3 regions of the Paenibacillus macerans genome follow, and region 2 is predicted to be linked to each of the others. Evidence: riboswitches for the same ligand, from Rfam matches in the RefSeq annotation. Region 2 holds a riboswitch; each other region holds the start of a gene.
The links. Region 2 has a riboswitch for cyclic di-GMP ahead of DYE26_RS18230 (polysaccharide deacetylase family protein). Riboswitches for the same ligand answer to the same signal wherever they lie in the genome.
Positions count from the first base shown of each region.

Region 1: another riboswitch for cyclic di-GMP. It lies ahead of DYE26_RS32755 (methyl-accepting chemotaxis protein); the one in region 2 lies ahead of DYE26_RS18230 (polysaccharide deacetylase family protein).
Region 3: another riboswitch for cyclic di-GMP. It lies ahead of DYE26_RS24095 (transglutaminase-like domain-containing protein); the one in region 2 lies ahead of DYE26_RS18230 (polysaccharide deacetylase family protein).

Region 1 covers NZ_UGSI01000002.1:2,134,034-2,144,578, reverse strand. Annotated here, with positions in the region: gene spoVAD (stage V sporulation protein AD) at 1-418, opposite strand, end outside; gene spoVAC (stage V sporulation protein AC) at 418-918, opposite strand; gene DYE26_RS32760 (M42 family metallopeptidase) at 1,400-2,473, shown strand; cyclic di-GMP riboswitch class I at 3,219-3,308, shown strand; gene DYE26_RS32755 (methyl-accepting chemotaxis protein) at 3,518-4,783, shown strand; gene DYE26_RS32750 (GAF domain-containing protein) at 4,802-5,236, shown strand; gene DYE26_RS32745 (thiamine pyrophosphate-binding protein) at 5,257-6,882, shown strand; gene DYE26_RS32740 (hypothetical protein) at 6,930-7,271, shown strand; gene DYE26_RS32735 (ketoacyl-ACP synthase III) at 7,284-8,273, shown strand; gene DYE26_RS32730 (phosphotransferase family protein) at 8,488-9,447, opposite strand; gene DYE26_RS32725 (beta-galactosidase) at 9,519-10,545, opposite strand, start outside.
Region 2 covers NZ_UGSI01000001.1:4,035,872-4,046,416, reverse strand. Annotated here, with positions in the region: gene DYE26_RS18235 (NCS2 family permease) at 1-915, shown strand, start outside; cyclic di-GMP riboswitch class I at 1,430-1,545, shown strand; gene DYE26_RS18230 (polysaccharide deacetylase family protein) at 1,618-3,114, shown strand; gene DYE26_RS18225 (nucleotide sugar dehydrogenase) at 3,175-4,497, shown strand; gene DYE26_RS18220 (glycosyltransferase family 2 protein) at 4,525-6,480, shown strand; gene DYE26_RS18215 (polysaccharide deacetylase family protein) at 6,483-8,177, shown strand; gene DYE26_RS18210 (ABC transporter permease) at 8,221-8,955, opposite strand; gene DYE26_RS18205 (ABC transporter permease) at 8,967-9,722, opposite strand; gene DYE26_RS18200 (ABC transporter ATP-binding protein) at 9,722-10,545, opposite strand, start outside.
Region 3 covers NZ_UGSI01000002.1:211,313-221,857, reverse strand. Annotated here, with positions in the region: gene DYE26_RS24110 (MerR family transcriptional regulator) at 1-640, opposite strand, end outside; gene DYE26_RS24105 (stalk domain-containing protein) at 842-1,159, shown strand; gene DYE26_RS33620 (hypothetical protein) at 1,347-1,517, opposite strand; gene DYE26_RS24100 (collagen binding domain-containing protein) at 1,949-5,404, opposite strand; gene DYE26_RS24095 (transglutaminase-like domain-containing protein) at 5,711-6,511, opposite strand; cyclic di-GMP riboswitch class I at 6,525-6,612, opposite strand; cyclic di-GMP riboswitch class I at 6,668-6,753, opposite strand; gene DYE26_RS24090 (glycoside hydrolase family 16 protein) at 7,002-9,359, shown strand; gene DYE26_RS24085 (uracil-DNA glycosylase) at 9,435-10,019, opposite strand; gene DYE26_RS24080 (SRPBCC family protein) at 10,357-10,545, opposite strand, start outside.

The DNA.
Region 1 (10,545 bases), on a different contig from region 2:
AGTTATGGCTTGCCGTGCCGGCCATCACGTACCGTCCGGCTCCGCTATCCGTAATCAGCGCGGCCAGCGCCAGGCCCTCCATGGAAGTGGAGCAGGCCCCGAAGACGCCGAGGTACGGAGCGGCGATGGTCCTGGCCGCGAACGTGGCGGAGATGATCTGATTCATCAAATCGCCGCCGACAAAGCAGGACAACTCCTCCCGGGCGATCCCCGCGTTGACCAGGGCGAGGGCGGAGGCATGCTCGAGCAGCTTGCGTTCGGCCTTTTCCCACGTCTTTTCGTCGATTTCCAGATTGTCGTACACGAAATCAAAAGTCCCGCCGAGCGGTCCGCCCCCTTCCTCGGGACCGACGACCGTGGCCGCCCCGACGATCGCCGGTTTGGACCGAAACTCCCAAGTTTGTGCGCCAATTAGCATCAGTGGCCCCCCTCCAAACCGAAAATCGCATAAACCACCCCTACGATAAAAGCGGCCACCACGCCAAACACGACCACCGATCCCGCCAGCTTGAACATGTTGGCCCCAACGCCAAGCACCAGCCCTTCCGCCCTGGATTCGAGGGCGGAGGAGCACATCGAGTTGGCGAAGCCCGTGACGGGAACGGCGGTGCCCGCTCCGGCCCATTGCGCGATTTTATCGTATACCCCAAGCGAGGTGAGAATGACGGAAATCAAAATCAGCACGGCGGCGGTCGGACTGCTCGCCTCCCTTGACGTCATCCCGGCAAACGTCATGAACAACTGCTGGATACCTTGTCCGATCAGACAAATGAAACCGCCGACCAGAAAAGCTTTGAGACAATTGGCAAAGATGTTTGTCTTCGGCTTGTGCTGGTCGGCAACCTGCTTGTACTCCTCTTCCGTCAGCAGCAGATGGTTCAGCTTCACCCGGGCGCCCGGTTTACTTTTTGTTGGCAACGGTATCCCTCCTTTTTCTGCTCATGCCTTATAAGCACGGTATATTCATTATTTGTCAGCGACTGGCTTGTTATGTTTGGTAAATCATCCATAGCGGCAAGCGGCGAACAAAACAAAACCCGCCAAAGATCGCTCTGGCGGGTTCGGGACACCGGGTTTTGGGTAAAACAATTAGCGTCAAACAACGGAACTGGCGTCCAAGGCGTCCTATTTGTTTTTAAAGGTACAAAAGAATGATGACCAGCAGAATAAAGAGAAGACAGATCAACAGCCAATCCATGGAGCGGAGTTCCATTTTTTTGCCTCCCTTATTTGGCCCCTTGCTTGCTAAAGTATATGCGCCGCCGCGAATTTGGTGCTTGGCCCGGCGGCAAAAGAACAGGCCTTTTCAGGCGCATGGACAATCGGAACAAGGTGGTTCATACTAAATGTAGAAAGCGTATGGCCTTGCCATTTGCAGGAAAAAAAGGAGAGAAACAAGATGAATGAAAAAACGCAGCAGCTGTTTAAACAGCTGACCGAATTTCCGGCGGCCCCCGGGTTTGAGCGGGAGCTGCGCGCCTTGGTGAAGGAGAAAATGTCCGCTTTTACGCAGGAGTTCGTTCAAGACCGGCTCGGCAGTTTGTTTGGGGTACTGCGCGGCGATGAGCAGGGACCGCGGGTCATGGTCGCCGGGCATTTTGACGAGGTAGGCTTCATCACGACCGGCATTAGCGATAACGGTATGGTGTCTTTTCAGCCGCTCGGGGGCTGGTGGAGCCAGGCGGTATTGGCGCAGCGCCTGCAGATCGTTACGCCGAAAGGGAAGATCGTCGGCGTGGTCGGATCGACGCCTCCCCATCTGCTCGATGAAGCGCAGCGCGGCAAACCGGTCGACCTGAAAGCGATGTACCTGGATATCGGCGCCGACAGCCGCGAGGAAGCGGAAGCGGCCGGCGTGCAGATCGGGCAGCAGATTTTGCCGATCTGTGAATTTACTCCGCTCGTCAACCCGAAAAAAATCATGGCCAAAGCCTGGGACAACCGGTACGGCGTCGGTTTGGCGATCGAGCTGCTGGAAGCTTTGCATGGGGAAAAACTGCCCAACGTGTTGTACTGCGGAGCCAATGTGCAGGAGGAGCTGGGCACGCGGGGAGCGCGCACGGCGGCCAATTTGATCCAGCCGGACATCTTCTTTGCGCTGGACGCCAGCGCCGCAAACGATATGACCGGCGACAAACGGGCCTTCGGCAAGCTGGGCGAAGGCGCTTTGCTGCGGGTGTTCGACCCGACGATGCTGACGCATCGGGGGCTGGTCGAGTATATCCGGGACACGGCCGATACGCACCGCATCAAATACCAATATTTTGTATCCACAGGCGGAACCGACGCCGGTCCGGTTCATTTGAGCGGCATCGGCGTGCCTTCGGGCGTGATCGGCATCTGCTCGCGTTATATCCACACCTCGTCGTCCATCATCCATACCGACGACTACGCGGCCGCCAAGGAGCTGCTGATCCGGCTCGTCAAAGGGCTCGACCGCACAACGCTGGCTACCATTCTGGAGCGGAGCTGACCAAACGGCGGGGGCGCTGCTTTAATTAACGCCTGGATGGCAGGCTAACTCCTTGTTTAGCTTGACCGTCCGGCGGTTTTATTTTCGCTTAAGCAAGCCCGGTGAGCTCTCCCGCTGGATCCTGGCGACGGACCGAGACGCCTTTATTTCGGCGAAATCGCCGGCTTTCAGAATCTAACGGACACCGGACGACCTTACTCGGCACTAGCGTTGCATTAATTCTCTAGCCACAACTAATCTAACGGTTGCCACAACCGCTATTCGCTCAAAAAACGTTGATTTCAAATTGTAACGGTTGCCATAGCGCTTATTTCACTGAAATCCGGCTCATTTTGCTTAGATTCAGGCATATAACGCTTCTCACAACCGTTAAAATTTTGAACAGGGCTTTTTTCGTCAAATAGCCGCTATTACAACCGTTAGATTTTCTGCGAACCCAATTTTGCTTCGAACACCTAAGCCTTTCCAGGAAAACTGAACCCAGCCGTATGCGATAGGTCGCCATCAATACCTTGAATCTAAAATAGGATATATAGTACATTATTCCTATTAGACCCATATTTTACCTTCTTTTTCTAGAGCCAAAGTCATCCCCTTATAGTCCCCTATTATTGAAAATTTTTTGAATTTGCCGAAAATTTTATGAAATATCAGGGCCCGCTTTCCGATATAAGTAATATATTCCTAATCTGTGGGAGCGCCGCGACTTCACTCTCCCATCATTCACAACCAAATACAAGGAATAGGATGTAAATCGCAAACCTGGCCGAAAGGCAGGGACGCAAAGCCACGGATCTAAAATTCTTAACGGAATCATGACCGCCGGGATGCCAACCTTATGCCGAATCATGGCTTGTTGGCCGCCGGACTTTCTTCGCGAAAGTCTTTTTTTGGTTTCAATTAGGGCTTGGGGCCAGGTTAAAACGTCGCGGCGAAGCTTCGGACAAGGAAGGAGGGGACCTGCTTCTAAAAAAGTTAAAACGGCGAAACACGGAAAACGGCAGCTGCTAAGGGTATTAGAGTGACAGCAAAGGAGTAAGTAACTTGAAATTATCCCATTTCGGTAAAGGCTTAGCCCGCAAGTTGTTGTTGCTGATTGCCGGACCGCTTGCGGTGCTGGCGATCGTGCTCGTTCTGATCTTCTGTCTGCTTGGACTGATGAACGTCTGGGCCGCCGCGCTGATGATCGCCCTGTTTGCCTTGATCGGCGCGGGGGAGGCCGTGCTGATTGCCGGGCTGCTCGACAAATCGTTCCAAAAAATGGCCGAGCGGACCAAAGCCATGACGGAAGGCGATTTAGCCTTCGACGGCGACGTCCAGGTGATGGACGAATTCAGCGAACTGGCCGGCCACCTGAAGCTGATCGGCGCCCAATTAAGGGAAGCGGCCGGGCAAATGCAGGACATGTCGGCCAAGGTAGCCGATACGTCGCGGGACTTGACGGGCAATATGGAGTTTTGCAACGACCTCGTTGTAGGGGTCACGGAATCGATCAAAATGATTTCCGAAGGTAGCGAGCAGCTCGTCGAAAGTGCACGGAACAACCATTTGATGCTTGAAGAAGTCGGAAAAGGCATGGAGCACATCGCCCTGTCAGCGCAAGGTGTGGCGGAGGAAGCGACCGAGGCCGCGGCTCAGGCGAATGCGGGCAATGAAGGCATCGACCGCCTGGTTGACCAAATGAGCAAAATTTACGAAACCACGGTCGCTTCGTCGCAAACCGTAAACCAACTCGGCGAGCGGACGGAAGAAATCGACAAGGTCACTCTGCTGATCTCGGAAATTTCCAGTCAAATCAATTTGCTGGCATTAAACGCGGCTATCGAGGCCGCAAGAGCGGGCGAATACGGCAAAGGGTTCGCAGTGGTCGCGGGCGAAATCCGCAAGCTTGCCGAGCAATCGGCGGCATCGGCCAAGGACATCGCCGAGATGGCCGGCCATATCCGCACAGGCTCCGATCAATCGATCGAAGCGATGAAACGGGTCATGGCCGAGGTCGAGACCGGAAGCGTCCTCGTTACCTCCGCCGGCGATTCGTTCCAGCAAATCGTGCATTTGGCCGAGCAGGTGTCCACCCGGGTTCAGGAAGTTTCCGCGGTGACGCAGCAGATCAGCGCAAGCACGGAACAAATCATGGACTCCGTAAGACAGACGCTCGAGATTACCGAGGTCAATCTGGCCGGGACCAAGGAGATCATGGCTTGCTCGGAAGAACAGTTGACCGCCATGGAAGAAACGCTCGAATCTTCCAAGCAGCTCGAGACGGAAGCCGAAAAACTGAAGTCCCTATTAAACAGATACTCAATCTAGCAAGCGAGGAGGATGGACATGGAACGATTAGCTTTGCTGTTTGAAGCGCTGGAACGCCTGACCGGCGTGGCCGATATCGCCTATCACGAAATCAGGGAAGGCCGCTTGAACCCGGTGTTGAAAACGAAAACGGATCACCTTGGCGTGGAGCGGTGGAAAAGCGTACATGCGCAAAATCCGGTCTATATCGAACATGACCGCCTGCTTCGCGAACTGATGGCCCATCCCCAAACGGCGGCAGTGGTCCAGGACGTCAAAAACGATCCCAGGTCGGCCGATGAGTTTTTTCTGTTCGGGATCGACAGCATCATGGTTATTCCCGTCATGCAGGACGGCGCGGTACAGGGGATTGTCGTTGTCGCCTCGATAGGCAAGCTGCATTTTTTCTCCGCCGAGGAGATCGAACGTGCGGAAGCACTGGTGAACGAATACAGAGATGCGTTTCAACACTAGGATAAGGAGATATCCGGAATATGAACATAGCCGAAGCCATACTCAAGTATTTGAAGGAAACCGGAGTGGATTGTATTTTTGGGATTCCGGCAGGAATCATCGGTCCGATTTACGATGCGTTGATCGATGTCGATATGAAGCCGATCATTACGAAAAATGAAGCTGGAGCGGCTTATATGGCGGCGAGATATGCCAGCACCTCCGGGAAGCTGGCCGTTTGCGCCGGCGCCGGGGCGGTAGGCGTAGCGAACATGATGAACGGGATCGCCGACGCCATGCGGGCCAAAGCTCCGCTGCTCGTGATTACCGGCTACGTAAACCGGTGGCAGATCGGCAAAGGTGCCATCCAGGAGATGGACGCCCAGCATATCGTCAGACCGATCACCAAATACAGCAACACGGTCATGAACGAAACGGAAGTCATGGCCGAGCTGGACAAGGCGGTAAGGATCGCCCTTACACCTCCTTTCGGGCCAGTACATATTTCCGTGCCGATCGATGTGCAGCGGATGGAAGCGCCCCCCAGCCTTCCCGCCGCCCCGGATCCCGCGCTGCTTCAGCGGATTCCGTTCGATCCGGCGGAGTTGGACCGGGCGGCTGCCCTGCTGAACGAAGCGGAGCATGGACTCATCATGGTCGGACGCGGCGGGCGCGCCGCAGCCGAAGAGATTATGCGCCTTAGCGAGCGGCTGCAGTGGCCCATCATTACGACGCCGTCGGCAAAAGGAATCATCCCCGCCGACTTCCCCCTTAACCTGGGGAATTACGGGTTTTCCAGCACCGACGCGGCGTTTGAATACGTCAACGCTTCCCCGGCTTCGTGCCTGGTCATCTTGGGAACAAGCCTTGGGGAAGCCTCTACCTGCAATTTCAACGAAGCGCTTGTGGCCGGACGCAAAGTGATCCATATCGACCGCGACGGCAAAGAGCCGGGGAAGGTCTTCAAAACGGACGCGGCGGTGGTCGCCGATCTCCAGGACGCGGTCCCCTATCTTCTCCGGCAGGCTCAGCCTGCGCCAGGAGCTTTCAAAAAGCCGCTGCCGCTTAACGAACCTTATGAACTCAATCATACCGGCTTGTCGCTGCGGCTGTTTTTGGAGAAGCTGTCCAAGGTCATGCCGCGGGATACGCGTTATGTGTGCGATATCGGGGAATTCACCAACTTCGTGCTGAAGTATCTGGAAGTCCCCGCGGGCGGAGACTTTGAAATCAATCTAAACTACGGAGCGATGGGCTCGGCGATGGCCGGCGGACCGGGACTCTATCTGGCCGATTCAAGCCGTCCGGTCGCGGTGATCGCCGGCGACGGTTCGTTTTTCATGAACGGTTCCGAAGTGCTTACGGCCAAGGAGTACAAGCTGCCTATCACCTATATCATCATCAATAACGCTATGCTTTCCTATGTCGAACGCGGGCAAAAATTTCTGTACAACCGCACGATGCCGGACTATAAGCAGGAGCGGATATCCATCGCCGACATGATGCGGACGGCCGGAATCCGGACGATGTCCGTGGACCGGCTGGAGGATATGGACGAAATCCCGGGATTCGTCCGGGAAATGGCAGGCCCTTGCCTGATCGAGGTGAATACCGATGGCAGCGAGCCGGCGCCGATTCTCGATCGTCTGAAGGCGCTGAAAAAGTAATTTTTTTAATTTTTAACTATCAACGATTACAGGAGGAACCACATCCAATGGGAAGCTTTAATATTAAAATCGATCAATCCGCCAAAGTATTTCACGCCGATGTAGAAGGAACCTTTTCGCCCGAAGACGGACAAGCGTCCATCGAGGCTTATAGCAAAGCGATTTCAACCATTTCCGTACCGGAGTATGAAATCGACATCGACTGCACCAAACTGAACGTCTCCGCGCCGGATTCACTGCCGCTTCTGGAAGGATGCTTTGCCCTCTACAAAAAAGACGGCTTCAAAAAAGTGACGCTGCGCATTGTCAAAAACCCGATTCTGAAAATGCAGCTTTCGCGCGTGGCCCGAACCGTTAAGCTGGACAGCTACGAAATCATCGAAGTGTAAGGAGAGATGGCTATGAGAGGCGTGCAAATTCGCGAGATTGCCATGTACCATCCGGCAAATGAAGTGGATAACGAATACTACATCAACTATTTTGCGGAAAAAGGGACGGATGTGACCGGTCTCGTAACCGCGCTCGGGCGTAACAAGCGTTTTATCATCGACAACCCGGAAGAAAATACGCTGACGATGGCGGCGGAAGCCTCAAAGCTGGTGCTGAAGAAAAGCGGTCTTGAGGCCAAGGATGTAGACCTGATTATTTTTACATCGCAAACACCGGAGTATCTGCTCCCCAGCAATGCGCTGAAGCTGCACCATGCACTGGGCGGCGACCTCTCTACAGCCTGTTTTGATATCAACGCCAACTGCGCGGGCATGCTCGTGGCGATCGAGCAAGCCTGCCGGTATATGACGGCCAACCCGCGGGTAGAGCGGGCGCTTGTCGTCGGGGCGGATTATTTGTCGATTCACAGTCCGGAGCAGCCCGTCTATTACTCCAACTTTGCCGAGTCGGCGGTTGCCGTCATTTTGGAGCAGGCGGAAGGAACCCGCGGGCTGATCGACTCCGTTTATCAAACCGATACGTCCGTGATCGACAACTCCCTGTTCCCGGCCCACGGTTTGTCCAATTTGTACCGCGAGGAGTTTACGGCCAAAGACGCGCAGGTGCAGTTTACGCCGTTTGACGATTCGGTTTGCGCGGAATCCGCGGTGAACTCCATCCGCATTTTGCTCGAACGCAACAATCTGAACAAGGAGCAAATCGGCGGCTTCCTGTTCTCCCAGTTCACCATCGGCAATATTAAACGGGTTGCCGAAGGCCTGGGGATCGATCAAGACAAAGCCGTCTACATCGGCGACCGATTCGGATACACCGCTTCGACCAGCCCGCTGCTCGCCCTTCACGAGGCCGTGCAAGCCGGCAAAGTACAGCGCGGCGATTACCTCGTCTTCTGGACGGTTGGCGCCGGTTGGCAAAATGTCAGTCTGCTGATGCAATATTAAGAAGAGGAATTCCTAAAAAAACGCGGGTTGCCGAGGAGAATCTCCCTGCAGCCCGCGCTTTTGTTGCTCCCACCGCTACAGCATGGAGCGGCCCCCCGTTGTTATACAACGATCATGCATATTGCTCGTGCGTCATTCATGCCATCGGCCCTGCGCTTCCCTCTTCTCACTAAAATATACTTCATTCAGGTAGTCGCCAGAATGCGTGCCAACATTAAACATCCTTATTTAAACCGCTCCAAGTACGGGCTAAATGCTCCTCCGCCCAGCGGATATGATTCGCGTCGATGTACTGGCGGAACCTGCATTCGATATGAAGAATCAACGCAATGTACAGGTCGTACAAGGCCATCCGCTCGCGCTCCGCCAAAGTAAAATCCTGCTTGCCGTAGCCGTCCAGGAACGCCCCGTTTTCCACAAACGAGCGGAAGTAGTATTCCATCAGCGGATCGCCCCAGAGCGCCCTTTCGCAGTCGATGATGGCGATAAGACGCCGGTCTTTGACGAATACGTTCCCGTCCCACAAGTCCCAATGGACCAGCCGCGGAACCGTGACCTCCGCCAAGCTGGCCTGCCGCTCCCGAAGCAGGGCGAATACCTCCTCCGCATCCATCGGGAGGGCAACGGCTTGATCCGCGGCATCGGCCAACAGGCCGCCGATCATATTCGTAAAGACGGCCGGCCAGCTATCCCCTTGACTGTCTTCCCGTGCGTAATACCCGAATCTTTTTCCTTGAATTTCGTTAATCCGCCGGTTCACCCGGCCCAGTTCAACTTCAATGTCCCGCCGTTCCTCCGGCTTAAGCCGCTCCTTCACCTTGTTGTAAGGATCGCCCGGAACGAACTCCATCAGGAACCACTCGCTTCCCTCTACGCCACGCTCCTCGTACAGAATCCCGGGCACCGGGATACCGTCCGCCGCGGCGAGCAGACGAAGCACCTCCACCTCCGCGGTCATCACATTCCGCTCATATCGCAGCATCCCTTCCTCCGAACCGGGAGCAAGCTTCAGCACCGTCTTCATGCCGTTATCCAAGGTCAAAGCGTACGCGGAGTTGAACCAGCCGTCCTTTAATTCCTCAAACCCTTCCAATCGTCTCTGTCCTTGAAACGCTCGCTCCACTAAAGCCGTGAGCTCCTCGCCGGACAACCGCCGCTTGATTGCGCTTTCCACACCCGCTGCCTCCTCTTTGAAAAAGCACCCCGGACGCGAAACCGCCTGCAGGGTGCTTGATGAACGTGATTCTATTTATCTTCCAGGATGAGCACGCCGCGGCCGGGCACGGTTACGGTTCCGGTCAGCGTCTCCCCGCTAAGCAGTTCCTTTTTGGCATTGGCGCCGATATCCACTTGGGCGTCTTCCGCATTGTGGTTAAGCAGGAACAGATAAGCTTTGCCGTCTTTCACCCGGCGCGCCGTCTCAACGCCCGCTGGAGCTTCAAACAGCGGTTTGATTCCTTTTTCCTCGCATAGATTTTTGAGGAATCCTTGCAGGAAAGAAGCTTCCGGACTGCTGGCGACATAATACGCCCGGCCGTTGCCGAAGCGGTTCACCGTCAGCACAGGCATGCCTTTATAGAAATCCGCGCCGTACTCCGCCAGCACTTCGGCGCCTTCCGCATGAATGAGGTCGCAGAGCAAGCCGCATTCGTATGGTCCTGTAAGTTCGCCCCACGGCTGCTTCATGACGATTTGGTTCTTCTGGTCCGGGAACAGCGCGTCGATCTCTTCCGCCCAAATGCCCAGCACCGGGCGCAATTCCCCCGGGTACCCGCCCGTCGTAACCAGATCGTTCTCGTTAACGATCCCGCTGAAGAACGTCGTAACGAACGTCCCGCCGTTTTGGGCAAATTCCTCCACCTTTTTCGCAAAACCCGGTTTCACCATATACATGACCGGCGCGATTACGATCTCGTATTTGCCGAAGTCCTCTTCCACCGACACCATATCGCATTCCACATGCATCCGGAAGAGCGCATCATAATATTTGTGAACCTCATTAACGTAATTCAGCGCGACGGTCGGTCCGCTGGAGAGTTCCGTCGCCCACCGGTTTTCCCAATCATACAGAATCGCCACCTTGGCTTCCGTGCGAGCGTCGAGCAGCGTGTCGCCCAGTTGCTGCAGCTCCCGGCCGAGCTCGGCAACTTCGCGGAATACGCGGGTATGCTCATGTCCGACATGCTCGATCACGGCGCCGTGGTACTTCTCGCACGCCCCAATCGACCGGCGGAGCTGGAAGAACAGCACCGTGTCGGCGCCGTGGGCGACC
Region 2 (10,545 bases):
AGCAACCTGATCGGCGCTAATCTGTCGGGGGTAACGGATACGTCCGCCACGGTTCCCGGCAGCAGCATCAACTTCACGCTGGGCGATTTCGTCCATAGCCCCGATGTTCAATTAACGTTGATCGGCTTGATCCTGATTGCCATTTTGATGTCGCTGCGGGTTAAAGGAGCGCTGTTGATCGGGATTATCGCCACCACCATTATCGGTATTCCGATGGGCGTTACTAACGTTTCCGGACTTTCCGGCGCCAGCTGGCTGCCCGCTTTTGACAATCTTGCGGTGGGCAAGCTCGATCTGGGTGCGGCTTTGCATCTGGGTCTGTTTGAAATTGTTTTTGTATTCACGTTCGTTGAATTGTTTGATACGTTCGGCACTTTGGTCGGTACGGCTACCCGCGCCGGCTTGATGAAAAACAAAGAAGAAGGCGAGAAAAAAATCGGCAAGGCGATGCTGGTGGATGCGGTTGGCGTCAGCGCGGGCGCATTTCTTGGCACCAGCACGATCACTTCCTATGTAGAGAGCACCGCTGGTGTGGCCGAAGGCGGACGCACCGGGCTCACTTCGGTAACGACGGGGATCTTGTTCCTCCTGGCGCTGTTCATCGCGCCGCTGGCCGGTGTTGTGCCGAGCGCGGCAACGGCTCCGGCGCTGATTATCGTCGGCGTGCTGATGATCGGCCAGGTCAAATCGATCGAATGGGATGACTTCCTGCATGCCTTCCCGGCGTTCTTGACGATCGTATTGATGCCTTTCACCGGAAGCATCGCCAACGGGATCGCCGCCGGTTTGGTCTCTTACGTCATTCTGGGGGGCTTCAACAACCTGTTCACCAAAAACAAAGTCAAAATTCATTGGCTGATGTGGGTGCTGGCCGTGCTCGTATTGGCCCGCTATATTTTCCTTGGCACCGAATAATTTAATGAAAACCGGATCGACCAACAAGGGTGTCCCTCTCCGTTAGGAGCAGGCGCCCTTGTTTTAGTTCTAACCGCCGCCGACTGGAACGATAAACCGCCTACCCTTCAAAATAACGACACTTTATGTACTTATTATCCGAGCCCCAACGTGTTCGTCTCCATTAGCGGCATTTTATGTACTTATTTTCCTATGAATGGTCCAGAACATGGGCATTTCTTTGCGACGGGGGAAAATAACGACATAAATTACCTCTATTTCTCCCAAATGAACGGATATCGCCGGAATAGCAACATTTTTTGCCCTTATTTTTCTGCTGGATTATCCCGGAGCAATACAAAAGAGCACCGCAGGCTTATCGGCGCGCTTCTTTAAGCTCCATTTCTAGGCTATTTGACATGGAAAGAAATGGGCCCCCACTCCTGAATATTTTTTTGTGAATCCGCTTTTTTTCATAAACTATGGATTGATTTCCAGCCGGAGTCGATTATAATAAATTTAAATAATTAAAATTCTAAACCAAAGGCAAACTATTCGAAAGGATAGGACGCAAAGTTTGGAGTCTAAAGCGTGCGCAAGCCGTGGTGGGAATTGCGGTGCAAGCTGCGCTATGATTGTCCGGCCGCCATGTAAGTATGGCGGTCTTTTTATTTTGAAGATTTTGATTGGAAAAAAATTACTTTTACAAAAGAAGGTGAACTAATGATTTCGATGGCAGGAAACGGCGCCCGGTCGATTCGAATCGGATTAGCCACAGCTCTGCTTGCGTTTTGGGCGGCCGGCTGCAGCGGGGCCAGTCCGCAGGCGGACAACGGGAATGGGGCCTCCCCCATGTCCGGGGCGCAGACCGCTTCATTGCAGCAGCAGCCGATTGCCCGTTATACGGGGGAACCGAGCAAAACATTGTCTTTTGTCTATACGGCCAAAAAGGAGCTTTCCCTAACGTTCGACGGTTTGGGCGATCGCGAGACGATCGAGCGTTTATTGGATGAACTGGACAAGCATCATATCAAAGCGACGTTTTTTGTCCCGGGCATGCGGGCGGCCGAAGAGCCGGATTTGGTCAAGGAACTAACCAGCCGCGGCCACGAGGTGGAGAACAATACGTTGACGCGCGCCGACTTGACGACCTTAAGCTATGAAGAAATCTATAAAGAAATCAACCGTACCAACGGCTTGATTGCCGACGCGACAGGCAAGCAGCCGCAGTTCGTCCGGACCCGGGGGGCCCGTATGAGCGAAGACGTTCGCCTGGTGGCGGCGCAAACCGGACTAAAAGCCGTCGTTTCCTACAACATCAATCCGAAGGACAGCGACATGCAAAGCGCCAAGGAAATCGGCGATTACATACGGAGGTACATTAGCCGCGGCGGCATTATCGCGCTAAATACGGACGTGAATCCCGAGGTGGTTTCCTCCATTTCCTATATTGCGGATGCGGCGAAAGAAGTAGGCTATAAGTTGGTGCCGCTCGCAAAGCTGGTGCGTGACGGCGGCGAGCGGAAGCCGCTGGAGCAAATCCCGGGATACGATGCCGCCCGGATCAATCCCGATTACGAGCAGGCGGACTATAATCTGATCTATAACGCCAGCGATATCGCCAAATGGAACCCGCACGGCAAGAAGGTCGTCGCCCTGACCTTTGACGATTGGGGCAGCGATTTGACCGTCACCCGTCTGTTGAAGATCCTAGAGGATCATGACGTCAAAGCGACCTTTTTTCTGCGGGCCAACGGCGTAGAGAACAATCCGAACCTGGCCAGAGCTATCGTCGAAGAGGGTCACCTTGTGGCGAATCATACCTACAGCCATCCCGTGATTACGCAAATCCCGCCCGACGAGCTGCAGGAAGAAGTGGTCAAGGCGCACCGCATCATCACCGAAGCGATTCAGCAGCAGCCGGCGATGCTGTTCAGGCCTCCGACCGGGGAGATCAACAAGGAGACGGCCAAGGTGATCGCGGCCACGGGGTATAAGACGCTCGCTTTGTACGATGTGACCACCCTGGATTGGAATTCCGACCATGACGCTCAGTACATTTTAAACGGGGTGCTGAAGCAGACGACTAACGGCAGCGTTATTTTGCTGCATATGCTTGACGGCCTCCATACGCTGGAAGCCTTGCCGAAGGTAATCGACCAGTTGAAGCAGCGGGGTTATTCCTTTGTGCTTCTGGACGAGCTGTACGGGATGAAATAAGGAACGAACGCTTGCTCGGCATCTTTGGATACTCATCGGGAAATGAATGGGGTTGAACTTATGGATTTGAATCAACTATATGAGAACATTGTAAAGCGGACGGCCAAACTGGCTGTCGTCGGACTAGGGTACGTAGGTTTGCCGCTAGCGGTCGCGTTTGCCCGCAAGGCTGACGTCATCGGGTTTGACGTGAGTCCCCGGAAAATCGCCGATTACCTTGCGGGGAAAGATCCGACCGGCGATGTCGGGGACGCGGCGATCAAGGCGAGCTCGATTGACTTTACCTCGGATGAGGCGAGGCTGGGGGAGGCTTCCTTTTACATCCTGGCCGTGCCTACGCCGGTTCAAAACGATAAAGTGCCCGACCTTACTTATGTCAAGAACGCCAGCGCGATGGTCGGGAAACATTTGCGCCCCGGTTCGGTCGTTGTCTACGAGTCGACGGTTTATCCCGGCGTCACCGAGGAAGTGTGCGTTCCGATCCTGGAGGCGGAGTCGGGGCTTACATGCGGGGTCGACTTTAAAGTCGGCTATTCCCCCGAACGAATCAATCCGGGCGATCAGGTTCACCGGCTCGAGAACATCGTGAAAATCGTTTCCGGCATGGATGAGCAGACGCTTGGTCTTGTGGCGCAGGTTTACGAGCTGGTGATCGAGGCGGGGGTTTACCGGGCCGAAAGTATCCGTGTGGCCGAGGCGGCCAAGGTGATCGAAAACGCCCAACGCGACATCAATATCGCTTTTATGAACGAACTATCCATGCTGTTTCACCGGATGGGAATCGACACGAAAGCGGTGCTGGCCGCGGCGGGAACCAAATGGAATTTTCTCAAATTCACCCCAGGGCTGGTCGGCGGCCATTGCATTGGCATCGATCCTTACTATTTAACTTATAAAGCGGAAGATGCGGGGTACCATTCGAAAATCATTTCCGCGGGGCGGCGCATCAACGACGGGATGGGCAAATATGTCGCCCGCAGCATCGTAAAGCTGCTGATGCGCCTGCGGAAAGATTTGTCGGATGTGAAAGTCGGTATCCTCGGCCTGGCCTACAAGGAGGATTGCCCCGATTTTCGCAACACGAAGGTCACGGATATTATCGCAGAGCTGAAGGAATATGATATCCAGCCGCTTGTCTGCGATCCGCTGGTGGACCCGCGGCTCGTGTATGAAGAGCATGGATTGGAGCTGGCGCAGCTGCCCGATTTGCGTGATTTGAACGTGGTGGTGCTGGCCGTCCCTCACAGGGAATTTCTAAACATGGCTCGTGAGGATTACGACCGGTTGTTCGGGGCGGACAAGAGCAAGGTGTTTTTCGATATTAAAGCCGTGTTCGATAAATCCGAATTCGAAGCTTCGGGTTATCATTACTGGAGCCTGTAAAGGGCCCATCTTAAAGGTTAAGGGGCAATGAACTTGAGGAAAAAGAACAAAGCACAACAAAAGCCGGTTGAAGTTCTCTCCACGCCCAAGGCGGATCGGCGGCTGCTTGCCCATGTCCCCGATCCGGAGAACATCCGCAAAGCGTCGGACCGCAGAGGCATGTTGCGCTCAAAGGACGATGGGCCCGGTGAATCCGCCGATCATGGCGACAATAAGATGCCCCGTCTGCTCAGCTTGCGCTATGAGGCTGATTTTCCCGTCTCGCTGCTGCCCGTGGGAGCCGATAAGAAAGGGAAAAAGGCGGACGCAAAGTCCCAAATAAGCGGCATGGCCGCGGACATTTCTTCAACGGGGATTCTGGTGGAACTGGAATCGGAGAGGGCCGAAACATGCCGTGAAGGCGATGTGTTCGAGCTGCGCTTTAACATTCCGCCGGGGACGATGCCGGAGGGTTTTGAGTCGAAGGTAAAAATAAAAGCATCGGTCGTTCGCAGGTTTACCCGTGACACGCCGGACGGGGAGAAGCCGATGGCGGCGCTTGCTTTTGAAAGCAACCTTTACAATTACTTTCAGAAACGGCGTTGGGGCTATTCCGTGTATACGGCCAGCGGCTTGCTGTTTGTCGCTATGACGATTATTTTGCTGATGCGCGCCGAAAGCATCATCTATTTCAAATACAACATTCTGCTTTATTTATACAGTCTAACGGCGGCCATATTTTTGCTGACGCGGTATTTTTTCGGGGCTTTGTACCGCAACGTGCCGGTCAATCCGGATTATACGCCGGGCGTGACGATCATTATCCCTTGTTTTAACGAAGAGCAATGGATTCAGCGCACCGTGCTCAGCTGCATCAATCAGGAGTATCCGATCGACAAGCTGGAAGTGATCGTTGTGGACGACCGTTCAACCGACGGATCGGTGGAGCGGATCAACGAGATCGTCGAGCGCCTGCATAAGGAAGCGGAGCGGTTTGACATTCGGAATCGCCTCAGACTGGTTGTCTTGCCGGAGAACGGAGGCAAGCGGGTCGCTTTGGTCAAAGGCGTGGAGATGGCCAAACATGATTTGGTCGTGTTCGTGGATTCGGACAGCTTTTTGGAGCCGGACGCCATCCTTCACCTCGTGCAGCCGTTTCAAGATCCGAAAATGGGCGGGGTGGCCGGCCGGACGGACGTGGAAAACAAATATACGAATTCGATTACCAAGCTGCAGACGGTTCGCTATTATATCGCGTTTCGCATCATGAAAGCGGCGGAATCCTGGTTCGACAGCGTTACCTGTCTATCCGGTCCGCTGTCATGTTATCGGAAAGAGCTGGTGCTCAAATACGCGGACGCCTGGTTGAATCAGAAATTTCTTGGCCAGCCGGCCACGTTCGGCGATGACCGCAGCATGACCAACTTCATACTTCGCTCCCATCGGACGGGGTACCAGGACAACGCGATTTGTTCCACTATCGTGCCGTCCAAGCTGGACGTCTTCCTGAAGCAGCAGATGCGCTGGAAGCGCTCCTGGCTGCGGGAGTCGCTGCGCGCCGGGACGTTCATCTGGCGTAAAGAACCGTTCATGGCGCTGTTTTTTTACATAGGCCTGATCGTTCCGATCGCCGCTCCGATCGTTGTGTTGTACAATCTCGTGTATGTGCCGCTCGTTTACGGCGTTTTTCCGGGCACATTTTTGATGGGACTTATATTGATGGCTTTATTGATGAGCTTTGCGCATCTGTTGTTCCGTAAAAGCAAACTTTGGATTTTCGGCTTGGTATTCTGTGTTTTTTACGAACTGGTGCTGCTTTGGCAAATGCCGGTCGCCTGGGTCACGTTCTGGAAATCCACCTGGGGTACGCGGGAAACGCCGCAGGATGTTGAGGCCAGAGCCAAAAAAGAAAGCCGCAAAGCGAACAAACGGAGAAGATCACTTTTTAAAAATCTTTTTAATGATTCCCACAAGGACAAGGGTTCATACAGTGAGGTTGACTGACTATGGGAAAAAACAAGCCGCGCAAGGCGCTTGATGTCGGACGCAAAGAGCGGAACAAAGCGGTCAAATCGGCCGTTCAATTTGTGGTGCTGGCTATGGTGCTGGTGCTGTTGGTGCATGCCGTGGCGGGAATCCACCGTTACCGGGAGCCGGACAAAGCGGCTTGGCAGCAAACGCGGGGATTTATCGCCTTGTCCTATTATGGAGTGGATCGAACCGGAACGCGCGGTCTGATCGCCAAAAGCCGTCTGGACGAGCAACTGCAAATTTTGCGGCAAAACGGGTATGTCACGGTTTCGCAGCAGGATATTCTTGATTTTTACGAGCACGGCAAGCCGCTGCCCCAAAGGGCAGTGTATCTAAGCTTTGAGGACGGACGCAGCGATTCCGCCTTGTTCGCCCAGCCCCTGCTGGAAAAATACAATTATAAAGCGACGATGCTTTCCTACGCCGACCGGCTGGACGTCGTGGACCCGAAATTTCTGGCGGGACCGGAGCTGCTTAAGCTGACGCGCAAAGGGTATTGGGAATTGGGGAGCAACGGTTACCGTTTGACCTATATCAATATTTTTGACAAGGACGGGCGGTACGTTGGAACGCAAACCGAGCAGCAGTTTAAGAATAAAGACGAGGCGCGTTACTATACGCACTATTTGATGGACTTCATCCGCGACGCCGATAAGGTGCCTTTGGAGAACCGCCGGGAAATGGAAGCGCGCATTAACCAAGACTACCGGCTTATGGAGCAGATTTATCGGGATAAGCTGGGTTTCGTTCCGAGCGTGTACATGATCATGCACGCCAATTCGCTGCACAACGGAATGAATCCTTTGGTGGAAAACGTGAATTCCGATAACATCGAACGGCTGTTTAAAATGCACTTTAACCGCGAAGGGCAAGCCTTTAATGACAGCGGCGGCGATTTGTACGATTTGACGCGGCTGCAGCCTTCCCCCGGCTGGTATCGCAACCATTTGTTGATGAGAATCGCGGGAGACACCGGGGAATCTTACGATTTCTTTGAAGGCGACAAGAAGCGGGCCGATCATTGGCAATTGCTTGGCGGGGCCGCTGAATTCAGGGGCAACCGCATCATCCTGACCTCTCCGGAAAGCGGTAAAGGCCTGCTTTATCTTAAAGGGAGCGATGGCTATCAAAATGTGAAGGTATCGCTGCAGATTGCGGGGAACATTATCGGCTCGCAATCGGTATATTTACGGTACGACCGCAAGGCCGATGCTTACGTAAAGGTTGTCGTGGAAGACAATCTGCTTCGCGTCGTGCAAAAAGAGCCCGGGCAAACGGAGGAAAAGACGTTGATTTCCCGGGACCTCGGCAGTTTAAAAGGCGTATCGGAGCAGACGGCGATTGGGCGCAAGCTGGAGGTGGCGGTCGCCGGCAGCGGGTTGACCCTGCAGGTCGACGGGGCGGCCGCCGCGCCGGAAATCCAAATCGCGTCTGCGCTTGCCGCAGGCGGTTTGGCTTTGGAAGCTTCGGCTAGCGAGGAGCATAGCCAAGACCCGGTGTACGACGGCGTGTTTGACGACGTGATTGTTTCCGAGGCGGGGCATAGCAGCACGGATGAGCCGCCGGGCAAAGTGCTGTTCTCGATCGGATACACCCCGCTGCAAAAAGTGATCAACGGCGTTAAGTGGATGTTTGACGCACTGGTTGATTGGGCGGTTGAAACCTTTTAAATGAAGAAACAAGCGGGCCTTTCTTATCGAAAGGCCCCCGTTTCTATGCGGTGACGACATCCGCTGTCCGCAGCCGGTGTATCGCCATGGCTGAAAATACGGAAATATAAACCGCGTTGATGAACACGAACAGTCCGTTTTCTGGCCCTGTTAGCCCATTTTGGTCCAATACGCCCATGCCGGTTGTCAACAAGCTAAACGGGAAGAAGAACCTCATGTTTAGGATATACAGACCGAGACCGAGCATGGAGCAGCATATGCTGATGCCGACGGGAAGGGCGAAGCTGCGTATCCTGAAGGAGAAGAAAAGCTGCATGGACGCGATCGAAATCGCGGCGATCCAGCCGCGCAAAGCCCATCCGGCCAGTTCCGCGGGCAGATCCGCAAGCGGCAGCGAGAGAAGGAGGCCCGCGAGTATATATAAGGCGGTAAACAAAGTTTGAACGCCAAAAATCAAAACCGCAACGGCGGACAGTTTGCCGAAGTAAATGCTGGCGGCGGAGACAGGGGCGGTATGCACTAGGTTCCAATTCCGGTTGACATGCTCCAGCCTGCACATATACGCGCAGCAAATGGCGATGAGAACGGGAAAGAAAAATTCGCCGTAAAACAGGCTGACTTGAGTCCACAAGCTATACCATGCTTGGTTTAGAATCTCCTGATTGGAATAGTAGTTGAAGCAACCGATGGACAAGCTGAGTACGGGCAACACGGTCATCGTTATCCAGATACGTCCACGGCGCAGTTTGAGCCATTCGGCGCCAATGCTTCGGATCATGGGAAACCTCCTTATATTTCTTGGCGGGATGCGTGAAGGCATCCGGCCGTATAGAATATCGCAATCATCAGCAGAGCGGCCACCCAGTTTCCGGCTTGCGCAGGCAACACGAAATAGCGGCTGGTTTCCGCCAAGGCGTTATAAGACATGCCGATAGGAGACATTTCCGTATAGTAGGACCAGACGAATAACTTGCGAATGGACGCGGGAAAGAAACTGGCCGTAACGCCTAAAAAGCCGCCGGCCATGCCGAGCGTCAGCGCAAAGGTCTGGTTTTTGAACGTGAGGGAAATCCATTGCTGCAGCGCGGTGACGGCAAGGTTTGTCAGGAGCGTGCCGGCCAGAAGGCGGACCAACAGCGCGAGCGGCAGCGGATCTGAGAAATTTTTAAGTACCCCGAAAGCCGATAAGGCGCCTATCTGGAAAGCGGCTCCGCAGAGCAGCAGCGTATTGGCGCAAATCCACTTGGCCAAGTAGATGCGGCTGCGGCTGACGTTGGTTGCCATCAGCATCTTCCACGTCGTTCCCTTATGTTCCATATCGCAGAGGCGGGAAACGACCACGGCCGAAATGATGGGAAGAAAAAGTCCGTTCAGCGTGGAAAGCATCAATAGGACGTATTCCCATCCGACGTTTTCGGGATGGCGGGCAAGCGTGTAGCTGGTGATCATGAAGATCCACAGTACTTCGGCGGCCAAAAAGATCGCAATCATCCATCCGATTTTTTTGCGGCGCAGCTTAAAAAACTCTAAAGTCAGTTCCTTCATTACAGACTGCGCTCCTTTCCCGTCAGCTCCAGAAAAATATCTTCCAGGCTTTTTTTTCGCTCCTCGATTCTGAACACGTCGAGTCCGCTGTCGACCAACAAGCGGTTGACCTGCGCGGTTAAAGTATCGTCAAGATGGTCGAACAGCAGGCGCGGACCCCTGGAAGAGGCTTGAAAGCCGTGTTTTAAGAGCAAGCGTTCCGCCGCTTGGTTGTCGGAAGTTTTTAAGGAGATGGAGACTTTCGTTTTGGCCTGGAGCTGCCCCATGGTCCCTTGGAACAGCAGTTGGCCGTTGCTGATAATTCCCACCGAGCTGGCGATTTGCTCGATTTCCGAAAGCAGGTGGCTGGATAACATTATGGTCATTCCATAACGCGCGGGCAGCGATTTGATCAGTTCCCTGATTTCCAAAATTCCCGCAGGATCGAGTCCATTGGTAGGCTCGTCGAGGATGAGCAGCCTTGGAAAGGCAAGCAGCGCCATGGCGATTCCCAGCCGCTGCTTCATGCCGAGCGAGTAATGGTCGACCCGCTTGTCTTTTTGTTTTTCCAGCCGGACGATACGCAAAACCTCGTATAAATTTTTGGCCGGCGCATCGTGCAGACGCTGCATGATTTTCAGGTTCTCCCAGCCCGTCAAATGACCGTAATAAGATGGCGATTCAATCAATGAGCCGATCTGTTTGAGGATGGACCTGCGATCTTTGGCCAGTTCGCGGCCGAAAACTCTCACCTCGCCTTCCGTCGGCTTGATCAGGCCAAGCAGCATTTTGAGAGAGGTTGATTTTCCCGCACCGTTCGGCCCGAGGAAACCGAAAATTTCCC
Region 3 (10,545 bases), on a different contig from region 2:
TTCTCACATTTTCAAGCTTTTGCAGTTTCGCCGCTGCCGCGTTTAGATCATTCATTGACTTTTCCTCCCTTGGATCGAAATGAGATAAGGATAAGGAGTCAATTTCATGAAGCATGCTTTCATCACACAAAAGATCGCGGTTTATTTCAAGCGCATGGTTTCTTTCCAACTCTTCGATCAGCCTCGTTATGATTTCTTTGATCGTGGCCAACGACTCTATAGTGCTCGTCAGCTCCTTCACTCGTTCTTTAAAAATGTCCACAGCCGCTGCCGCGTCTTCATGTTCAAGGATAATCGCGATCTGTTTTAAGGGAATACTTAATTTCCTTAAAATCATGATTTGTTCGAGACGCCTAAGAGAGGCTTTGTCATATGTCCGGTATGCATAGCCTTCCTTTTTCGTACTGGCGATCAGCCCGAGCTCTTCGTAGTACCGAATCGTTCGAGTCGTTACTTGAAAAAACCTCGATACTTCGCTAATGGTTGCAAGTTCCATAAAAACCCTCCTCCCCTTCAACATGAAGTCTATAGGACGCCGCGACGTCAAAGTCAATGGCACGATCAGCAAAACATAAGGACAGAAAATGCCGCTATTTTGAAGGTTCAGCCGCCGGATTGTCGTTGCAATAGCTGCCAGCAAGTTAGTATCGGTTATCCTCGCATCGCCATTTTTCTTGGGAACCTGCGAATACTACTTCTTTACCAGTAATATTGTTGTAAGGCAAGGAATTTCATCATCAATAACCGTTCAATATTACTAATTCCGCAGGATAATTGTGTCAAAAAAGCGACTTTTGCACCTTGGAGGACACAGGAAAAGTGGGTAGTCTATGCTTAGTTTATCCAAGATAAGATCAGGGAGAATCAGGTACAGCCGATTACGGTCGGGGGTACGACCCTTGTGCAGGTCCGTCCGCTTTTTGAAGCGATGGGACTGGAAGTGAAGTGGGATAAAACCAGCGGAGTATCAAGCGACGGCACGTTCAAGAGCACGGACCTGATCTTGGCCTCACTCGACGCTACGGATACGCTCGTCCTCACCTACGCGGACGGGACCGTCGTCCGCAGCCTTTTCTTCGATCACGCTCCCGGCAGCAAAAATTCGCTCAAGAATATCCAAATCGGGAAAAACAATTTCTATATTTCCGAGGATCAGTAGCGTCTTAAGCAAAGCCCCTTCTGCTGAATGAACAGCGGAAAGGGCTTTTTTAATGGATAATATTCCGGAATCGGCGTTCCCAGTCCTCGGAACATGGATGATTATGGCCAACAAGGCCCTATTCCACTTATTTCCTGATTATAATAATAAAAAAAATCCCGCAATAACTGCGGGATAATAGCTAATTCTAATACCAGCATCTATGCTTTCTTTCATTTTCAGGCAAAACCACTTTAACGGTTGTGCGTTGAATCGCTTTTACTTTGTTAGCGGCAATGTTTCTTGATTTGTTCTTATTTTTGTTTTTAGAAATTCCTTTAGCTTTGCTTGCAGGCGAAAGGATGTAATATTTAGCCATAATATACAGCGCCTCCCTTCCGCTTAATCTAGTATAGAATATGAAAAGTTCAGCAGATAGTTTGTATCGATATCTATAAAACTAAGAATAGTCAGATTATCTGATAAGCGCATCATGAAATGACGTTCATACCGAAAGAAGTTAGCGCCGATATTTTGACCAAATCACCATTTCATTTGACGAATGGCACAGAATTCACCAACATTTACGGAAATTTAATGTCCGCTATGTACGCGGCGGTAACACAGGAAGTATGCGTTATCATTGGGCGGCATGTGAATCTATAAATTAGGCTCATAACTCCCGAAAGCCAACTCCCCCCAATTTTCGATGCCAACTTCAATTTTAGAAATCCTAACTTTCTCAAAAAAAACAACGGCTCCCCCTGCCTGCTACCAGGACAAGGGGAGCCGAAGCACCCGGAAATATTGTTACTTGGTTAGTCGTCTGCGGCTTAACCATACACCGAGAACGATCAGTCCGAGACCCGTCAAATAGTACGGATAACGGCTTTCTTCACCGGTCTTCGGAAGCATGGATACCGGCTTCTCCGAAGCCGGAGTTTGCGGCTTCGGCTTCTCCGGCTTCGGCTCGCCGCGTGGAATATCCTCTTCTCCGACATCAACGGTAGGCGTTTCCGAATCATCCGCCGAAGGCGTTTGAGGTGTTGCCGGTTCGCCTCTCGGGATATCTTCATCCGGCACTTCTACTTCGCCGGTCGGCGGCGTCTCCGGATTTGACGGAGTCGAAGGATCGCCCGGCGTTACCGGAGTCGATGGACGGTCCGGTCTCGTTGGGTTCCCGGGATTGCCCGGATCGGACGGATCGGACGGATCGGACGGATCGGACGGATTCGACGGCTCGCCAGGTTTAACGGGTACCTTGCTGTTCGTTACGGTCATTTTCAGCACATTGCCTTGGCTCGTAATACTGGAGTCGATCGTTACGTTCCAAGTTGCCTGATCGATCTTATATCCTTCCGGAGCGGCTAACTCCTCCAAAATATAATCGTCATACAACAGTTTCGTAAACAGGGCTTTGCCTTCCGCATCCGTAGTAATTACGTTCGGCGCCCGTTTGCCCGCTGCATCGTAAAGCGCGAACTTCGCTCCCGCCAGCGGCTTCGTGTTGTCGTCGCGGTCCACCTTCGTCACTTCCAGGCTGCCCGTTACGCCGCCGCCCGAACCTGAACCGGAGGAAGTACGGACAATGACCTCTTCCGTCGTTTCCCTAAGCTCGGTCTTCAGCTGATCTCCTTCGAGCGCTACCTTATTTTGCACAGCTTCTTTATCTCCAGCGGCAATGAACGACTGGTATTCTAAAATATAAGCCGTGGAGATGGCGTCCGTGAACTTTAATTCAAACGTCTCTTGATCGCCGTCAAGCCTTGTGATGGTTAACGTGTAGTCCTTCCCTTTGGTCAATTCTTCCGCTTTGACCGCTTCACCGTTTGCATTGACCTTGGCTTTGTAGAGGCGGAACGAATCTTCGATCAAAACCTGATTCACGCTTGGATAATCGATAATTTTGGCGTTGGAAATATGCGACTGGCCTTCATTAATGCGAATCGTCCAATCGATTTTATTTCCATTTTGGGCGCCTTTCTTCGTCACGTACTCGCCGCCATGCGGAATCGTCACGCTGGCGTTCCATATCGCCGCTTTATCGCTGCCGTTCCACAGCTCAGCGGTATTATCCATCGTCTTGACAATCAACGTGTCCTGCAGCGATGTTTTGAACTCGATCCAATAGGCCGATGCGATCTTGTTCTTAAATTGAACGGTCAGTTTGTTTCCGTTCGCTTCGGACGGTTCCGTCACCTCGTATTGAGCAGCCGAAACTTCAGCGCCCTTCTTAACGCCATTGCGTCCCCCCGTCAGCTCCATCGCATACACCTTTACCGAATTCGGAACAAACTTCTGCTCCTGCTTCAGAACATCCGTTACGATGGCTTTGTCAAGCGGATCGAGATTGTAATTCATCTTAATGTTCCACGTGATCTCTTTGTTGACAGGATCGTAGCTGCCGTCTTTACCGCCATTGTTTTTCGTATAATCGTCGGAGGAGAAGGCGGCTTCCCGTTGGATCGGCCCTTTCTTCTCGCCGTCCTCGGTCCACGTCATGACAGCTCTGTTCTTAAAATCGAGCTTTCGCTCCTTCAGCCAGCCGATGTTAAACTTCGTTTCATACTCGATCGTATACGTGGTGTCAATGGTCTTCAGGAACTTGATGACAAAGCCGCTGCGTACATTGTCGTACTCAACCTTATAATCGCTTTTAGGAACGAGCTTCCCATCCGCTTTTACGATCATGGAATCCGGAACGAATTCAAGACCGCCCTGCGGGAACGTATCCGTAATGACTACATCCTTCATGCTGTACTTGCCGCCGTCCGGCCGTTTATCGCCGTTGACCGTAATCAGCCATTTCGCCGTTTTGCCGGCAAAATCGATGTTCTGTACGCCTTTCACCAGAGCGCGGCTTCCTTGGGCCGGGGTGGTCACTTCCTTGGACGCATCACCCGACACGACTTTGTTCTTCACCTGCTTCCCGTCGGCGATCGTCCGATCGACCGGCTTCGTCTGGTAAACGATCGTATAAGGCGAATCGATATCCTTCTCGAATTGAAGGCTGAATCCGTTCTTACCCGCCGATTCGGCGGTGTATTCATCCTTGGCAACCAGATCTTTATCAGCCTTCGAATCCCCGTTGTACACCTTCAGCGAATCGGCAATCCATGTATGAATTTCGCTGAATTCATCCGTGATGACCGCTTTCTCTTTTGGAATCTTCTTTTCATTGAAATTGTATTTCACAGTCCAAGTGATGATTCCGGTGCTGTTATCCACGCTAAACGATTTATCCAAAAATTGGCCGCGGTTTACCGTTACCGTAGCGGTCGATTTGGCATCTTCCGTTCCGTCGCCGGACAAGACAGCGGTGTTTTCAAAGCGCGACTGCTCACCGGTAAGCTTCGTCGAAAAGCGAATCTCATAAGCCTTGCCGATCGTCTCATCCTGGAACGCAAGCTCCAGTTTCGCGCCACCGTTCGTTTCGACCTTATATTTGCCGGAATCTACCTTGTCGCCAAGGGCCGCCGATCCGTCACCGTTAACTTGCAAACGGTAAACCTCCACAGAGTCAGCAATAAGCTCCAAACCTTCAGGCAGTGCGTCAGTGATCACCGCGTGCTTGATTTTTTCCAGCGACTTGTTAACTTGAACCGTCCAATCGATCCGATCTTTGCCGATCGCTTTCCCTTGCTTTTCGATCAGCTTTCCGCCCTTCGGCTTCAGATTCACGATAGCGGTCTGCACTCCGCTTTTTACTGGAATGGCAATAACGACTTCCGTACTGCCTTTAAGGACTTCCTTCTTAAATTCCGTACGAATTTCCAGCTTGCCGGCGATGTTGGAATGACTCTCCACGTAATCATTGAAGGTCATCACAACTTTCCCGTTCAGATCGACCGTAAACCGGCCGACTTTCCCTTGATCGGCAAGAAGCGGGGCATCAATATCCGTAAAAATTTCAAACTGCCGCGGCAGCTCGAAGCTGAATGTATCTCCATTCTTGTAGCCGTGTCCGTTTGGAAGCTCCCATTCATAGCTGAGGTTGACGGCCGCGCCGACGTCCAAACTGCTATCGGGATTATACACCGCATCAATCACGGTACCGTTTAAATCGGTTAACACGACTTTGGTTAAAATACTCTCCGCACTGGCGACTGGCCTGGCGACTGGCCTGGCGACTGGCGCCGGCCGGTCATATACGCTATCCGTCACGGATTCTTGCGCGCTGCCCGTTGATTCTTGCACGCCGGCCGCTGCGTTCGCCGTCCAAACGGATGCGCCATACAGCGTCTGCATCAGCAACAGCAATGCCACAACGATTCCACAAACCTTTTTCCTCGTAATCTCTCCCTCTGTCTCTACATCACCCTCATTATATTCGGTTCCGATCCGCCTTCCGTGCGCAATTCGGGCCATGCATCCATCGGACAACATGTCGATAGGGTAATTTTCAGTCCATCACCTCCGCTGATCTTTATTGGCGCACGATGAATTGTGCCTGTATTTTCTTCAGAACCAAATGGGCTTCCGCCATTATATATGCCAATACTATACAATTTCTCAACAACGCCAAATAAGCCTTGGACATATCGTCCAAAGCCTATGTTTATTTCGTAAAAATCAATAGTATTTCACCGGGGAATAACGCGAGGCGTCTTTAATCATGTTGACCCCTGTCTCACTGCTCTTCCAGCCCGCATCGACAGTTGTATCAATGGTTACCCATTGTCCGTTCAAATAAACTTCATTCCAAGCGTGGTAAACATCAACGTATTCCGAAGTTCCCATAACAAGCTTGGCCGGAATTCCGATACTCCGCAACATGGAAGCGAACAAGGAGGCATAGTCGTAACACATCCCTTTCCGCCCTGCCAACGTGCGGTTGCTATCGGGAAGGTAGTCCGTCAATTCGCTGGCTGCCAGAGTATGATCGTACCGGATCGTCCCGACAATATATTCATAAATAGCGTGCACTTTCTTCTCGTCGGACGGAGCGGATTGGGCAAGCTTCTTCGCAAGCTGGGCTGCCTGATCCCTATCGCTCCAATCGACATTTTGCACAGAGTTCAAAAACACTTTGCTGTCATCCGCAAGTTGAAGTGTAACGGCCGCTTCCTGAACGATTTTGTATTTGGTACCGCTGACTTGTTCCAGAACGGTAACCTTATATTCACCATTGCCCATCTGGAGCGGAAATACTTCCTGCCGCTTATCCGGCGAAAGGACATAGGTATATTTGTCATTACCTTTTGCGATCATGAGCTTCGTTTTGGCCCCGGCTTCCGCATCATAACGAATGACGACGGCGCCACGGTCCAACTGCTCCAAACCCAACCAATCTTCGGACGGGGCAGCTTGTACATCCGGAGCCCACATCAATAACGCAAAAAGCCCTACAATAGCGAACACAATGTTGCGCATACTGCAAACTCCCTTCGGCGGCCAGGCTGCCATTGACGTTTCGTCAAGAAGGCCCTGTGGCTTTGCGTCCCTGTCTTTCGACAAGTTTGCTATTTTCGTAATAGAGTTTCACAGATACTGATACATCTTCTCCAAAAAAACAAAAAAGCATCTTCGTTCGGTAGCTGGCTGCCATTGACGTTCGTCAAGAAGGCCCTGTAGCTTTGCGTCCTTATCTTTCGACAAGTTTGCCGTTATCGTGATCAGCTTTTGTGAATCTATCATATCAAATATATGGAATACCATCAAGAGAAAATTTGGAATTTTGTCGAACTATCATTCCTCCCCCGAACTCACTCGAACTCACCCGAAAAAATAGGACCCCACCAAAAAAATAGCACCTGTTCATCCGGTGATCACATTCGATAGAATAAAAATGTACTATAATGTTAGTATTTTCCTGACCGTGTATGGGATAGGAGAATCCACTATTGATTAAGGGAGGGTATTTATGAAGCAAAAAGTTTTCAGTTTGTTCCTGGCGCTAGTTATGATGGCCAGCGTCAGCCTGCTATCAACTTCGCCGGTTCAGGCCGCTGAAGGAGCGGGAACGGCCACTATCACCTCTATGGATTATTTTTCAGCGTCGGACGGACCTGTCATCACAAAATCAGGGGTTGGACAAGCCAGTTACGGATTTGTGATGCCTAAATTCAATGGAGGCTCCGCCACCTGGAATGATGTGATCCAAGACTTGGGCGTTAATGTGAAAGTGGGCGGCAGTTGGGTCGATATTGACAGTGCCGGCAGCTTTGTCTACAACCAAAACTGGGGCCACTGGAGCGACAGCGGCTTTAACGGTTATTGGTTCACTCTTTCCGCGACAACCGAAATTCAACTGTACTCCAAAGCGAATGGGGTTACGCTGGATTACACTCTTGTGTTTCAAAACATCAACAAAACCACCATTACGGCGATGACGCCTACACAAGGGCCGCAAATTACGGCGGATACTACGGGCGGCGCCGGCTTTACCTATCCGGTTTTCAACAATGATCCGGCAATCCCCTTTGCAGCTGTGGCCGATGATTTGAAAGTGTACGTAAAACCTGTAAACAGCAGTGCATGGATCGATATTGACAACAATGCGGCCAGCGGCTGGATCTACGATAAAAACTTCGGCCATTTCACCGATGGAGGCGGCGGCTACTGGTTTAACGTCACGGAGTCGATCAACGTCAAATTAGAATCGAAAACCTCTTTGGTTAACGTCATTTATACCATTATCTTTAATGAACCCGTAAGAAATTCTTATGTCATTACTCCCTACGACGGAACGACCTTCACGGCCAATGAAAGCGGTGCGATCGGTGTGCCGCTGCCTAAGATTGATGGAAACGCGCCGGTAGCCGATGAGCTTGGAAATTTCGTATACCAGATTAACATGGGTGGGCAATGGGTCAATTTAGGGGATTCCGGTCAGAGCGGATTTGTATACTCCGCCAACGGTTACAATAACATGTCCGCCGCCAATCAGTGGGGGTATTGGGTCGACCACATCTACGGGCTATGGTTCCAGCCCATCCAGGAAGATCTGCAGATCCGCATCGGCTATCCATTAAACGGGCAGGCGGGCGGAAATGTCGGTGATAATTTCGTCTACTACACCTTTATCGGAAACCCGAACGCTCCCCGTCCGGATGTAACCGATGGCGAGGATATTTCTGTCGGAACGCCAAGCAACCCGGCCATTGAGGGCATGGAGCTCATCTGGCAGGATGAATTTAGCGAAAATAAGCTGGATACGAGCAAATGGAACTATGAACTGGGTTACTATCTCAATGACGATCCCGGTACCTGGGGTTGGGGCAATGCGGAACTGCAGCACTATACAAACAGTACGCAAAATGTATTTATCCAGGACGGAAAGTTAAACATCCGGGCCTTAAACGAGCCCAAATCCTTCCCGCAGGATCCTAGCCGGTATGCACAATACTCCTCCGGGAAAATCAATACCAAAGATCATTTTTCGCTCAAATACGGCAGAGTGGATTTTCGCGCCAAGCTGCCTGCAGGAAATGGCATCTGGCCGGCCTTCTGGATGCTTCCGCAAGATAATGTCTACGGTTCGTGGGCCGCATCCGGCGAAATTGATGTGATGGAAGCGAGAGGACGGTTGCCCGGCACGTCCAGCGGCGCTATCCACTTTGGCGGACAATGGCCGGCGAATACCCATGTCTCCGGCGAATATCATTTCCCGGAAGGGCAAACCATCGCCAATGATTTTCACGTATATTCCGTAGTCTGGGAAGAGGACAACATTAAATGGTATGTCGACGGCAAGTTCTTCTTTAAAGCTAACAGGGATCAATGGTATTCCGCAGCTGCGCCGAACAATCCGAACGCCCCTTTCGACCAGCCGTTCTACCTGATTATGAATCTGGCGATCGGCGGGAACTTTGACGGCGGTGTGACTCCGAATCCCGGCGATATCCCGGCAACGTTGCAAGTAGATTATGTGCGTGTTTACAAAGACAACGGCGGCGGCCAGCAGAATCCTGAAGAACCGGCGCCCCCTTCCACGATCGTCATCGGCGATGAGGTGAAGGGCCTGAAGAAAACAGGCGATGACTTATTGTTCTATGTAAACGGCGCAACCTTCGCCGACTTGCACTACAAGGTCAATAACGGCGTACAGCTGAACGTGGCCATGACCGGGGCGGGGAACGGCAACTATACCTATGCGGTCAATAATCTGAAACAGGGGGATACCGTCGAGTACTTCTTTACCTATAACCCCGGGCAGGGAGCGCTGGATACCCCTTGGCAAACTTATGTCCATGGGGTAACGCAAGGAACTCCGGAGTAAACCGGGTAATAGTAGAATATTGCCTTACGCAGATGAGAGGGAAGATATATGACTTCCCTCTCGTTTTTCCTGTTGTTATGATGAGGTCGATCTTTCCTTCCACTTCTCTTTCAAAGCTTTCAAGTCCCCTACGAAGAACTTTAGCAAATTGGGCCTCCTTCTTACGGCAAGCGGGTGATAGGTAAAGCCGATAGGCAAGCCTTGGAAATCGTGCCAGCTCCCCCGCAATTCCTTGACACTGGCGTTCTCCTTCTGCGGGAATAAGGCTTGCGCCACGACATTCCCGAAGCCGAACAACACCGACGGCTGCTTCTGAAGCAGCTGCAACTGCAGATGAGGAAAACATGCCGCTCTGGCCTCGGGCTTATTGTAAGCGCGCAGCGGCCGGCATTTCAGTAAATAAGTGACATAAACCGAACTCATATCGATCCCCGCTTCCCTCATGCCGAGTTGGAAGGTCTCCCGGGTACCGCACAAAAACGGATTTCCTTCCCGGTCCTCCCGGGCTCCCGGATTATCCAGGATCATCATCAGCGGGGCTTGCGGATTTCCTTCCCCCCAGACGACGCGATTCCGCTGCTTGGACAGTTCGCAGCATACACAATGCTGAATACCTGCTGGCGCTTGTTCTTCAGGCAGAATTACAAAGGGATGATCCATTTCCGTGTCATGCGGCTCCTTTCTTCTTTTCCTTAGCACACAATGACTCCATTATGCCCATCCCAGACGAAAACTTGCTCTTATTGCCAGTTAACCGCGGCAGAAACTCCAGCGCAACACATAAGGACAAAAAATGTCGTTAATCCAGCGGTTTCGTTTGTTTGAGAGAAATAGCGGCAATTTATGCCGCTATTCCCCCTCGTCGCAAGAAAGTGCCTACGTTCTGGGCCTTTCATAGGAATATAAGTACAAAAAATGCCGCTAATGGGGATGAACAGACCTGGATTCGGACAATAAGCACATAAAGTGCCTCTATTTTGAAGACAACAAATGCCCTTTATTCCGAAGGACGCCCCTTGGTTTGCTCCAACGAAGCTTCCAGCCGGTCCAAGTTTTGTTCATTGCCCTCGGCGCAGTAGCTCTTGGCTTCTTCGAACTCCTCCGTTTTCATAAATAGCTGGCGAAAAACGACCTTTGTTCCGCCGTCAAGGTCCTCGAAAGCAGCCGTTACCAGAAATTCATGGCC